2 regions of the Cytobacillus sp. FSL W8-0315 genome follow, and region 1 is predicted to be linked to the other one. Evidence: predicted binding sites of a transcription regulator. Region 1 holds the regulator's gene; the other holds the start of a gene.
What was found. Region 1 encodes Rex, which represses fermentation and respiration genes when NADH is low (regulators of the CRP and FNR family bind a similar motif). Its sites were predicted from a motif close to TTGTGAAATATTTCACAA; they were not measured.
Positions count from the first base shown of each region.

Region 1 (6,227 bases):
GTTCGAGCTTTTTGGCTTCTTTATCCTGCTGATAATTATTTTTGTCCTGCTTAACAGGCTGTGATGCCGTGGATTCATCTTGCTCATTAAGTGCAAGCAGTTCCTCTTGTTCCTGCTTTTTTTCCACATAATAATCATAATCGCCGAGATACTCTGTTGCCCCAATACTGGAAAGTTCAACTACCTTTGTTGTGATTCTGTTGATAAAATATCGGTCATGAGATACAAAGAGAATCGTTCCAGGATAATCGATCAATGCATTTTCAAGAATTTCTTTGCTATCCAGATCCAAATGGTTTGTAGGCTCGTCGAGGATTAAGAAATTGGCTTTCTGCATCATAAGCTTCGCAAGCGCAAGACGTGCCTTTTCACCGCCGCTCAGTGTTGAAACAGTTTTAAGAACATCATCACCAGAGAAAAGAAAGTTCCCAAGTATTGTCCGGATTTCCTTTTCCGGTTTTAGCGGGTATTCATCCCATAATTCGTTCAGGACTCTTTTATTGCTGGTGAGTTCCGCCTGTTCCTGGTCATAGTAGCCAATTGTCACATTGGAACCGTACTGTATCTCCCCGGAAAAAGAAGAGATCTTTTTGATGATGGTTTTGAGCAAGGTGGATTTGCCAATTCCATTGGGCCCCACCAGTGCAATGCTGTCACCTCTTGCCAGTCGCAGTGAAATATTCTCGCTCACTATCTCTTCATAGCCAATAGCAAGAGAATGAATATTTAAAACCTCATTGCCTGATTGCCGTTCAATGTCAAAGCCAAAAGAAGCTGATTTCTCGTCTCCCAGCGGCCTGTCCATCACGTCCATTCTGGCAAGCTGCTTTCTGCGGCTTTGTGCCCTTTTGGTTGTGGAAGCACGGGCAAGATTTCGCTGGATAAAATCCTGCAGCTTAGCGATCTCTTCCTGCTGTTTCTCGAATTGCTTCATTTCTCTTTCAAAGTTAGCCGCTTTTTGATCGAGATAGGAACTGTAGTTTCCTGGGTACTTTCTTATTTGGCGGCGGGAAATCTCGTAAACCTGGGAAACGACCTTATCAAGGAAATATCGGTCATGGGATACGATTAGAATGGCACCGTTGTATCCCTGCAGGTACTGTTCGAGCCATGATAATGTTTCAATATCCAGGTGGTTGGTAGGCTCGTCCAGTATTAAGATATCAGGCTTTGTCAGCAAAAGTTTACCAAGGGCCAATCTGGTACGCTGTCCGCCGCTCAATGATGAAATTTTAGTGTCATAGCCCATTGAGCTGAAGTTGAGTCCGTGGAGAATGGAACGGATATCTGCCTCATATTGATAGCCGCCATTTTCTTTGAAATCAACCTGAAGCTTGTCGTATTCTTTTAAGATGCGTTCATAGGCATCAGAGTTATTTAGGATATCAGGGTCTGCCATTTGTTCTTCAAGGCTGCGAAGCTGTTTTTCCTGCTTCTGCAGATGACTAAAAACAGTCAGCATTTCATCCCAAATGGATAACTCTGATTCCAGGCCGGTATTTTGTGCAAGATAGCCAATTGTTACTTCCTTTGGCTTTATAATCTCACCGGAGTCATATGTCATTTGTCCGGCAATAATTTTCAAAAGGGTGGACTTTCCTGCACCATTGCGCCCTACTAGCGCAATCCTGTCCCTGGTTTGTACTTCAAGCTTTATATTGGTTAAAATGGGATCAGCGCCAAAATTTTTCGCCAGCTGATTGACTTGTAATAGTATCATGTTCTTTCACCTCGGGTATAGAGTAAGTGTAACTCATTCATATATGTTCGGCAATAAAGGAGACAGGACTATAATCCCTTCTGCAGGGCATTCAATCAAGACAAAAGGCAAATAAATATGTGAGGAACAATACAAAGCACATACAAAGTAACAGAAAAATAGTGTATGATTTTGAAGAGAGGTGTTTTGAATGGCGGATTTTACTCATTTTAATCAAGAGGGCAGGGCAAAAATGGTGGATGTCAGCGATAAACCTGAAACGGCAAGAACAGCCATTGCTCAATCAAGTATTACTCTTAATCAGGAGATATACGAAAAGATAACATCCAACTCTATGAAAAAAGGGGATGTACTCGCTGTTGCACAAACTGCAGGCATTATGGCGAGCAAGAAAACATGGGACATTATTCCGATGTGCCATCCGCTGCCGCTTAAGGGCGTGGACATTTCATTTTCATGGAAGGCGGAAGAGGAAGAGTATGTCCTGATCATTACTGCTTCTGTAAAAACGAAGGGAAATACGGGTGTGGAAATGGAAGCGTTAACAGCCGCTTCTGTCTGTGCGCTGACCGTTTATGACATGTGCAAGGCTGTAGATAAAGGAATGGTGATTGGGCCAACCTTTTTAATAGAGAAAACAGGCGGAAAAAACGGAGATTTTAAAAGAAATTAATTCATCATAAGAAATGGGGATGGACGAATGGCCAATGAACCAATTAAGATACCGCAGGCAACAGCTAAACGGCTGCCTTTATACTACCGCTTTCTAAAAAACCTTCACTCATCAGGCAAACAAAGAGTCTCTTCAGCAGAATTGAGTGAGGCGGTAAAGGTAGATTCTGCAACAATCCGCCGCGATTTTTCGTACTTTGGTGCGTTAGGAAAAAAAGGATATGGATATAATGTGAATTACCTGCTGGGCTTCTTTCGGAAGACTCTTGACCAGGATGAGCTGACTAAAGTAGCTTTGATCGGGGTAGGGAATTTAGGAACAGCCTTTCTTAACTATAATTTTCTTAAAAATAATAATACCAAAATAGAAGTAGCCTTTGATGTTGATGAGAGTAAGGTTGGCACGAAAATCGGTGATGTACCGGTCCATCATATGGATGACCTTGAAGAAGTTATTATAAATAATAATATTCAGGTGGCGATTTTAACGGTGCCGGCACCGCCTGCCCAGGCTATTACCGATCGGATGGTGAATGCGAAAATAAAAGGAATCCTTAATTTTACACCTGCGAGGCTCACTGTGCCAGCCTCGATTCGGATTCACCATATCGATCTGGCAGTAGAATTGCAGTCACTGGTTTATTTTCTGAAAAACTATCCGGAAGAAATGTAAAAAAATGAGCCTTTTGGGGGCTCATTTTTTCATTTTATTTTTCATTTTAAAATGCAGGCCAACCATCCGCAGTCCGGTGCCAAAATCGAATGTGGCAATTATAATCAGAAAATAAGTAAAGAATCCCCAGGTTTCTTCATGCTGGATATTCTGTATGGCTATAAAAGTGAAAAGGCATCCGAGAAGGATGTAAATAAAGCCTGAAAACAAAGGTGTGCTTCTCATCAAAATCCCCCAGTAAGTTTAAAACTCTGCAAAGCATTTCCCTATGCTAGAAAAAGCTGATAAAGCTCTGCATTTTTTCCATTTCTTCTAACCATTTTTGCATATTATCCTGATTCAGCTGGATAACCGCAACAAAGGTGTTCATCGCCACATGGGCAAAAATCGGCACAATAATCCGCTTCGTTTTGACATATAAGAAAGCAAAGGTGAACCCCATTGCCGAGTACAGCAGTACATGTTCAGGCTCGAAATGGGCAAGTGCAAAAATGACTGAGCTGATCAGGGCCGATAAGAAGAAGTTGAAGCGCTTATGGAGAGAACCGAAAATAACTTTTCTAAAGACAATCTCCTCAAGTATTGGCCCAATGACCGAACTAATTAAGATAACGATTGGCGATGCTTCAATAATCCGGATAATCTGCTGCGTATTCTCAGATCCCATTTCAATCCCAATCATATTTTCAATGCTGGCAGCAGTAGCTTGAGCGATCAGGGCCAAAAATATACCCCCAACTGCCCAGCCCGCTGAGCTTGCTGCGGAAGATGCATCCCTATCCAGGCCTTTTTTCATCTCTTTTCTTAATAATAGAAGCGTAATGATCAGTGTAACCGTAAAACTGATGACAAGCCAGTAGGCTACAGCCAGGATCTGCATGTTTTCGGGGTTCTGTCCAAGGGCATCTGCAATAAATAACACAAGCGGAACGCCAAACAAACTGGACAGCTGCATGGCAATATAAGCTATTAATATAAACCAATATTCCTTCTTCAAAATGTTATACTCCTTATTCTGAGTGTTGGAAAACAAGTCCTAAAGCCATTGTACTCTTAATAAGGAGCGGGTTTCAAATATCAGCATCAAAGCAGGAAAATACTATGGGTAAAGTGAAGAGTTCCGAAGCATACTTAAGAGGTTGTCTGTGTCGAAAAATAGCGTGTATGGGCGAATGAAATTTTTTCTAAAAAATTTAAGCTTCACCCTTGCAAATAGAAATGAGATTCATTAATATAATAATTGTGTTAGCACTCATACAGAGAGAGTGCTAATAAATAAAAATATTTACATATTATTTGAGGAGGTTGTTTCACTTGTTAAAGCCACTAGGTGATCGAATTATTATCGAGCTTGTTGAAACTGAAGAAAAAACTGCAAGCGGCATCGTACTGCCGGACACTGCTAAAGAAAAGCCTCAAGAAGGTAAAGTTGTAGCTGTAGGAACTGGCCGCGTTCTTGAAAATGGTGAGCGTGTTGCCCTTGAAGTTGCTGACGGCGATCGTATCATCTTCTCAAAATATGCTGGTACTGAAGTGAAGTACGAAGGCAAAGAGTATTTAATTTTACGCGAAAATGACATTCTTGCTGTAATTGGCTAATCGCCGATCAGACGAAGATTATTAAAGAATAAAGCTAAAATTTTTGAGGAGGTTTTTATCAATGGCTAAAGAGATTAAATTTAGTGAAGAAGCTCGCCGCGCGATGCTTCGCGGTGTGGATTCCCTTGCAAATGCGGTAAAAGTAACTCTTGGACCTAAAGGACGCAACGTGGTTCTTGAGAAGAAATTCGGTTCTCCACTTATCACCAATGATGGTGTGACAATTGCGAAAGAAATCGAGCTTGAAGATGCATTCGAAAACATGGGTGCGAAGCTTGTTGCTGAAGTAGCAAGTAAAACAAATGATGTTGCCGGTGACGGTACAACAACTGCAACTGTTCTTGCTCAGGCAATGATCCGTGAAGGCCTTAAGAACGTAACTGCAGGCGCTAACCCAATGGGCATCCGCAAAGGAATCGAAAAAGCAGTTGTTACAGCTGTAGAAGAATTAAAAGCTATTTCTAAGCCAATCGAAAATAAGGAATCTATTGCTCAGGTTGCTGCAATCTCTGCTGCTGACAATGAAGTTGGCCAGCTGATCGCTGAAGCAATGGAGCGCGTTGGCAACGATGGTGTTATCACAATCGAAGAATCTAAAGGATTCACAACTGAGCTTGATGTGGTTGAAGGTATGCAATTCGACCGCGGATATGCTTCTCCATACATGGTTACAGATTCTGATAAGATGGAAGCGGTTCTTGAAAACCCTTATATCTTAATCACTGATAAGAAGATCACAAGCATCCAGGAAATCCTTCCTGTACTTGAGCAAGTTGTACAGCAAGGCAAGCCTTTATTGCTTGTAGCTGAAGATGTTGAAGGTGAAGCACTTGCTACACTAGTTGTGAATAAGCTTCGCGGAACTTTCAACGCGGTAGCAGTAAAAGCTCCTGGCTTCGGTGACCGCCGCAAAGCTATGCTTGAAGATATCGCGATCCTGACTGGCGGTGAAGTAATCACTGAAGAGTTAGGCCGTGACCTTAAGTCTGCTACAATCGACTCTTTAGGACGCGCTACTAAAGTAGTTGTTACAAAAGAAAACACTACAATCGTTGAGGGTGCTGGAGACAGCGCGCAAATCGGCGGACGTGTGAACCAGATCCGCACTCAAATGGAAGAAACAACTTCTGAATTTGACCGCGAAAAATTACAAGAGCGCCTTGCTAAACTTGCTGGTGGTGTTGCAGTTGTTAAAGTTGGTGCTGCTACTGAAACTGAATTAAAAGAGCGCAAGCTTCGCATCGAAGACGCCCTTAACTCTACACGTGCTGCTGTAGAAGAAGGCATCGTTTCCGGTGGTGGTGTTGCCCTTCTAAACGTATACAATAAAGTGGCTGCTATCCAGGCTGAAGGCGATGAAGCAACTGGTGTTAACATCGTATTGCGTGCGATGGAAGAGCCTGTACGCACAATTGCTCACAATGCCGGTCTAGAAGGTTCTATCATTGTTGACCGCTTAAAGCGCGAAGCAGTTGGAACTGGCTTCAACGCTGCTACTGGCGAGTGGGTAAACATGATCGAAGCTGGTATCGTTGACCCAACTAAAGTAACTCGTTCAGCTCT
Region 1 is NZ_JBBOOC010000001.1:439,595-445,821, reverse strand. It holds gene MKY20_RS02395 (ABC-F family ATP-binding cassette domain-containing protein) at 1-1,720, opposite strand, end outside; gene moaC (cyclic pyranopterin monophosphate synthase MoaC) at 1,911-2,393, shown strand; gene MKY20_RS02385 (redox-sensing transcriptional repressor Rex) at 2,421-3,065, shown strand; gene MKY20_RS02380 (YdiK family protein) at 3,087-3,290, opposite strand; gene MKY20_RS02375 (CPBP family intramembrane glutamic endopeptidase) at 3,337-4,062, opposite strand; gene groES (co-chaperone GroES) at 4,380-4,664, shown strand; gene groL (chaperonin GroEL) at 4,726-6,227, shown strand, end outside.

Region 2 (6,227 bases), 4.1 Mb from region 1:
AACGCGGAACTTAAAGCATTTTTCGCACGGGAAACAGTTTCTTCGCCTGCAGAACTTTTAGCTATTTCCACATATTTTCTGGCTTCCTGAAATAATCTGTTTCCCATCGTTATATTCCTCCGAGGGATGATTCTTTCACATTAGCTAATTTTTGGGCTTCCGCCTCTGCATAGGTCATGTGGTACGGGATACGTTCATCATGCTTACTAACAGTATCAACACCCTGTTGTACGAAGCGTTTTGATTTATTACGTTTACCCATTCGAATCTCCTCCATGAAAGAGTTTAAAGCAGCATTGTGCTGCTCCATCCCTTAGTATGCTCTAAAGGAATGATTTAAAAAGGGAATTTAAAGGACTGGTTGCCATTAAATTTCTTTTGGTCATTTGCTTATAGTGCTTTAAGGTTTAATAATTCATTTAAATAGATTCCGATTCCATCCTCCTCGTTGGTTAAGGTGACTTCATTGGCAATATTTTTCACCTGGTCAATAGCATTGCCCATGGCAATCCCGTAGCCTGCATATTCAAGCATTTCAAGATCATTGTCTTCATCACCGAAAGCTATGATCCGCTCAGGCGGTATTTGGAAGTAATCAGCTGCTTTTTGGAGGCCAACAGCTTTATTCAGCCCTGTTTTTACGATTTCAATGACATGCCATGGAGCCGCCCAGCGACGGTGATCAATCACTTCGGCATGGACTTCGGAAAGATGGGCTCTAATTGTTTTTACATGTTCTTCATCTGTGTGGATCAGCATGCTTGTCGGATTATCATTAAGATAATTGCGTAAATCTCCAGTCGTAATTTTGGGATCGCCAAAACCGAAGATATCCAGAAGCTTTTCATCATGGTAATGCAGGTAAACATCATCTATAACTTCTGCTACAATATTATGAACTGTATAGCTATTAACGGCTTCTACAATTTCCTTTGCAACGTTCATTTGCAGAGGTGTATGATAAACTCCCCAATTATGATCTTTAGGATGATGTATGTAAGCACCATTGAAATTGACAATTGGCGTAGTCAATCCCATTTCACGATAATAAATTTCGCTGGAGCGAAATGGCCTTCCGGTGGCAATCATCACTTCATGTCCTTGTTCGCGTGCCTTTTGAATAATCATTTTAGTTTTAGCTGAGATGGTTTTGTCATCTTTTAATAATGTTCCATCAAGGTCCAGTGCAATTAAATGTTTTTCTGCCATAAGATCTCCTTCTAAGCGCTCAGCACTTTTTTATAAGAATTTAACTGCAGTTTACGCACTGCAGCCAATTGCTTATCTTGAAGTATGCCCCGCTTTTCTTTTAAGTGTAAAGGTTTTGGAAAAAAAAAGTCTACATGTTAAACTGAAAATATAGAAAGAATTTACATCAAAACAAGAGCGTAAGCTTTTACAAAATCATTTTATACATATATGTTATCAATATTATTATAATTTTGTAAAAAAATTCACTTGTGCCCTAACAGATTTAGGAGGAAGAACTGTGGTTGTTATTGAACATAAGCATATCAAAGAAATTCCTGTTCTTGAACTGGCCAGACAGGAAGTAAAAGGGGAACGCTTGCCTTTTATTATTTTCGTTCATGGCTTTACGAGTGCCAAAGAACATAATCTGCATTATGCCTATCTGCTAGCTGAAAAAGGGTTCAGGGTGGTGCTTCCAGACACCTTGCTTCATGGGGAAAGATCTGAAGGTTTATCAGGCAGCGATTTAAATTTCAGGCTATGGGATATTGTTCTAAATACAATTGCGGAATTGAACATAATCAGGGATGTCTATGAGGATGCAGATCTGATCGACAAGGGAAGAATAGGGCTTGTGGGCACCTCCATGGGAGGAATAGTCACTTTGGGCGCCTTGACCCAGTATGAGTGGGTCAAAGCTGCAGTAAGCCTTATGGGTATGCCGTATTATGAAAAATTTGCTCAGCTTCAGCTGGATGAATTGAAGAAGAATAATATTAAAATTCCGCTTTCCAGCGAAGAACTAGCAGATCTGCTGGGGACTTTAAGGGAGCGGGATCTAAGTCTTCAGCCTGAAAAACTTGGAGGAAGGCCACTTATGTTCTGGCATGGCAAAAAAGACCCGGTTGTTCCTTATTCCTATACATACCAATTTTATGAGACCATCCAGCCCTTATATAGTGACTCACCTGAAAACCTCATGTTTATATCAGATGAACAGGCGGGGCACAAAGTAAGCAGGGAAGGGCTGCTGGAAACGGTTAAATGGTTTGGGGAACATCTATAACCAACATTTTTTCAATTCATTTAAATATTTGTTAAGATAAAGATAAAGTAAATAATGAAGGAGTGCTGCAGAAATGGACCAGGATTTAAAAGACAGCATCATGGGTGCACTTGAACTTGTTGTTGACCCGGAGCTGGGGATAGATATTGTGAACTTAGGCTTAGTATATGAGGTGAAAATGGAAGAGGAAGGTAAAGCCGTGGTAGATATGACTCTTACTTCCATGGGGTGTCCTTTGGCAGGAACAATTGTTGAGCAAGTAAAGTCAGCATTGGCTGATATTCCCGAAGTAAAGGACACTGAAGTGAACATTGTCTGGAACCCGCCTTGGTCTAAAGACAGAATGTCCCGCTATGCAAAAATTGCACTTGGCGTACAATAAGATTGAATCTTAAAAACAGCAGGATTATTTTCCTGCTGTTTTTTTATGCCCTTGCTTTAATTCCTTTGAACACATCTCTGTAAATTCTTTGAAAATGAGCATTGTATGTGAGGTAGTTCACTTATTTAACATGCCGATTATCCTATACTAACGATGGAAAGACAAAATTGCGTTGATGAAACATCCAGGACCTGTGGCTGTTAAGGAGGCATCTCAAATGGGATTTGATAGAGATTTTAATAAAGACCCTTTTATTGTGATATGGGAATTAACAAGGGCATGCCAGCTAAAATGTCTGCATTGCCGTGCGGAAGCGCAATACAGGAGAGATCCGCGAGAGCTTTCCTTTGATGAAGGGAAGTATTTGATTGACCAAATCAAGGAAATGAACAACCCTATGCTTGTTTTTACGGGTGGTGATCCATTAATGAGGCAGGATGTATTCGACATTGCCGAATATGCTGTAAAAAAAGGCGTGCGTGTGTCAATGACGCCCAGTGCGACACCGAATGTAACAAAAGAAGCTATTGAAAAAGCCAAAGAGGTCGGCTTAGCTCGATGGGCTTTCAGCCTTGATGGGCCAAAAGCGGAAATCCATGACCATTTTAGAGGTACTGCCGGTTCCTTTGATTTAACGATCGAAAGGATTAAATATTTGCACGAGCTTGAAATTCCAGTCCAGATTAATACAGTTATTTCGCGTTATAATATCGATTATCTTGAGGAAATGGCTAAAGTTGTAGAAGAACTCAAATGTGTTCTTTGGAGTGTGTTCTTCCTCGTCCCAACAGGGAGAGGGCAGGAAACAGATATGATTTCTCCGGTTGAACATGAGATGGTATTTACATGGCTGTATAACTTAAGCAAAAAAGTTACTTTCGATATCAAGACAACAGCTGCCCAGCATTACCGCCGAGTGGTCATTCAGCAAAAAATGAAGGAAGCGAAGGCTCAGAATGAGGACATTCAATATCTCGATGCACTTACACAGCAAGGGCTAACGGGTTCTATAGATGGTTTAGGCAGGGCTCCTAAAGGTGTGAATGACGGAAATGGATTTGTTTTCATTTCACATATTGGGGATGTTTATCCTAGCGGGCTTCTGCCTGTTAAAGCAGGGAATGTAAGGGAACAGCCACTTGCTGAAATATACAGGGAATCGCCAATTTTTAAAGACCTCAGAAATCCTGATAAATATAAAGGGAAATGCGGACAATGCGAGTTCCGTTATGTATGCGGGGGATCCAGGTCACGGGCATTTGCCATGACAGGGGATTATATGGAAAGCGAGCCGTTTTGTGTTTATATTCCAAAGGCACTTAGAAAGAAAGCGGCAAAATCATAAAAGAAAGGGAGTGCCGTTCGGATGCACTCCTACTCGATGCTGCAATATACGGCAGGGCAGTTTTCACAGCCTATTTCATTTTTTAAATATTCAAGATCTTTGACTGTGATTTTTCCATTTAGAATGGTAATGATGCTGTCTTTTTTCAGTTCACCCAGTATCCGGTTGGTGCTTTCCCTGGATGTGCCGCAGAAATTCCCAAGCTCTTGATTCGTAAGGGGCAGATCAATGAGTATGCCATCCTTAACTTTTATGCCATAGCTGTTAGTCATTCTGATAAGGGTTGAATACAGGGCACCTTTTTTTCCGTTAAGGACGAGATCTCTAAATTTGGTCTGAGTATTACGAAAGTGGTCGCTCATCCATTTCATAAATTCATAAGCCAATGTGCTATTTTTAAATATCTCCTTTTCCAGGACATCTTTTTTTATCACAGCTACTTCGCCAGCTTCAAGAACTAAAGCATTCAATAAATATTTAGGGTTACTGGTAAATAGGGTAAGCTCGCCAATAATTTCATTTTCTCCGCATAACCTGAAGGTAAGTTCTCTGCCATCAGCTGTTATCTTGCTGATTTGTATCTTGCCTGAAAGTATAATATAAAGTTCAGCAGCATCCATACCTTCCTGAAAAATGTAAGCCCCTTTGGAGGTTTTCATACGCCGGTCTGCAAAATGAAGAAGCTCTTTAATCTCAATGGAATGTGTCGGTTTAATGGCTGTGCGAGCCATATTAATCCTCCTTCATAAAACAACTGTCTTTTTTCACAATAATATCATTTGTATAGTGAAAACATTGCCGGCTTTTGTGTCTTTATTGTGGCATTTTCTATTGAAATGGTGTGTCTTTGTTATTATATAAACAATTCCCTATTAACATTGAAACGATTGTATGTTCTAATAGTAGAAGCCCTTAATTTGAGATACCGGGTTATTTCTGTTATTTTAAGGGAAAGGCTAAAATATACATCTGTATAGAAAGCTTATTTAAGTCACTCTTTATATGGAGTTGAACGAAATGGCTAAAACAATCGTTAAAGATAAATTGAATAGACCTTTAAGAGATCTTCGTATTTCTGTCATTGACCGCTGTAATTTCCGCTGTCAATACTGCATGCCGGCAGAAGTCTTCGGCCCGGATTTCGCTTTCCTTCCAAAAAATGAACTTCTGAGCTATGAAGAAATTGAACGGCTGGCTAAAATTTTTGTAAGCCTTGGCGTGGAGAAGATCAGGTTAACAGGCGGAGAACCTCTTATGAGAAAGGATATGCCTAAACTTGTAAAAATGCTTTCAGACATTGAGGGCTTAAAAGATATAGGTCTTACCACAAATGGTGTATTGCTGCCCAAACATGCGAAAGATTTAAAGGAAGCAGGGCTGGTGAGGGTTAACATCAGTCTGGACAGTTTGGATGATGAGCTGTTTGGAAAAATAAACGGACGCAATGTGGGTGTCAAACCAGTTCTTAAAGGAATCGAGGCAGCAAAAGAAGCAGGGCTTGGCGTCAAGCTTAATATGGTTGTTAAAAAAGGCCTGAATGATTCTGAAATTGTCCCGATGGCTAAGTTCTGCAAAGATAACGGCTTACAGCTCCGCTTTATTGAATACATGGATGTCGGCAGTACAAACGGCTGGAAGATGGACGAGGTTGTTACCAAAAAAGAAATTTATGACACTTTAAAGGAACATTATTTATTGGAACCGGTAGATCCGGATTATTTCGGAGAGGTTGCCAAGCGATACCGTTATAAGGATACTGATGTAGATGTTGGGTTTATTACATCTGTTTCTGAATCTTTCTGTTCAAGCTGCACACGTTCAAGATTGTCAGCAAACGGCCAAATTTTTACATGCCTATTTAATGGAGAAGGACATGATCTGAAGGGATTTATGAGAAAAGGCGCCACGGATGAAGAAATTACTGATCGGATTGTTAATATTTGGAACGGCAGAAAAGACAGATATTCAGACGAACGGACTGAAGAGACCATTGCCAGCAGGAAAAAAATTGAAATGTCCTATATTGGAGGATAAAAAAAGCATGCTTTGCTTTGTCACGAGAAATGGACATAGGCGGGCAGGCTTTTTATTTTGTCGTTCAGACTGCAAAAAAACTGCAGCCGTTATTGGCTGCAGATCGTAATGTTTATAAATATCTTGGAAAAAGAATGTTATTCTCAAGGTGAACATGCATGAAGGTTTGGCTTTCCAGATCTTCCAGCCGCTTATACACTAGACGGTAC
Region 2 is NZ_JBBOOC010000001.1:4,540,981-4,547,207, reverse strand. It holds gene MKY20_RS23290 (DUF3813 domain-containing protein) at 1-107, opposite strand, end outside; gene MKY20_RS23285 (hypothetical protein) at 110-262, opposite strand; gene MKY20_RS23280 (Cof-type HAD-IIB family hydrolase) at 391-1,209, opposite strand; gene MKY20_RS23275 (alpha/beta fold hydrolase) at 1,490-2,257, shown strand; gene MKY20_RS23270 (metal-sulfur cluster assembly factor) at 2,331-2,639, shown strand; gene MKY20_RS23265 (TIGR04053 family radical SAM/SPASM domain-containing protein) at 2,857-3,984, shown strand; gene MKY20_RS23260 (Crp/Fnr family transcriptional regulator) at 4,014-4,715, opposite strand; gene moaA (GTP 3',8-cyclase MoaA) at 5,002-6,018, shown strand; gene ric (iron-sulfur cluster repair di-iron protein) at 6,131-6,227, opposite strand, start outside.
Region 2: MKY20_RS23265 (TIGR04053 family radical SAM/SPASM domain-containing protein) is a predicted target of Rex. The motif match lies at 2,745-2,762, and genes of this name have one in related genera.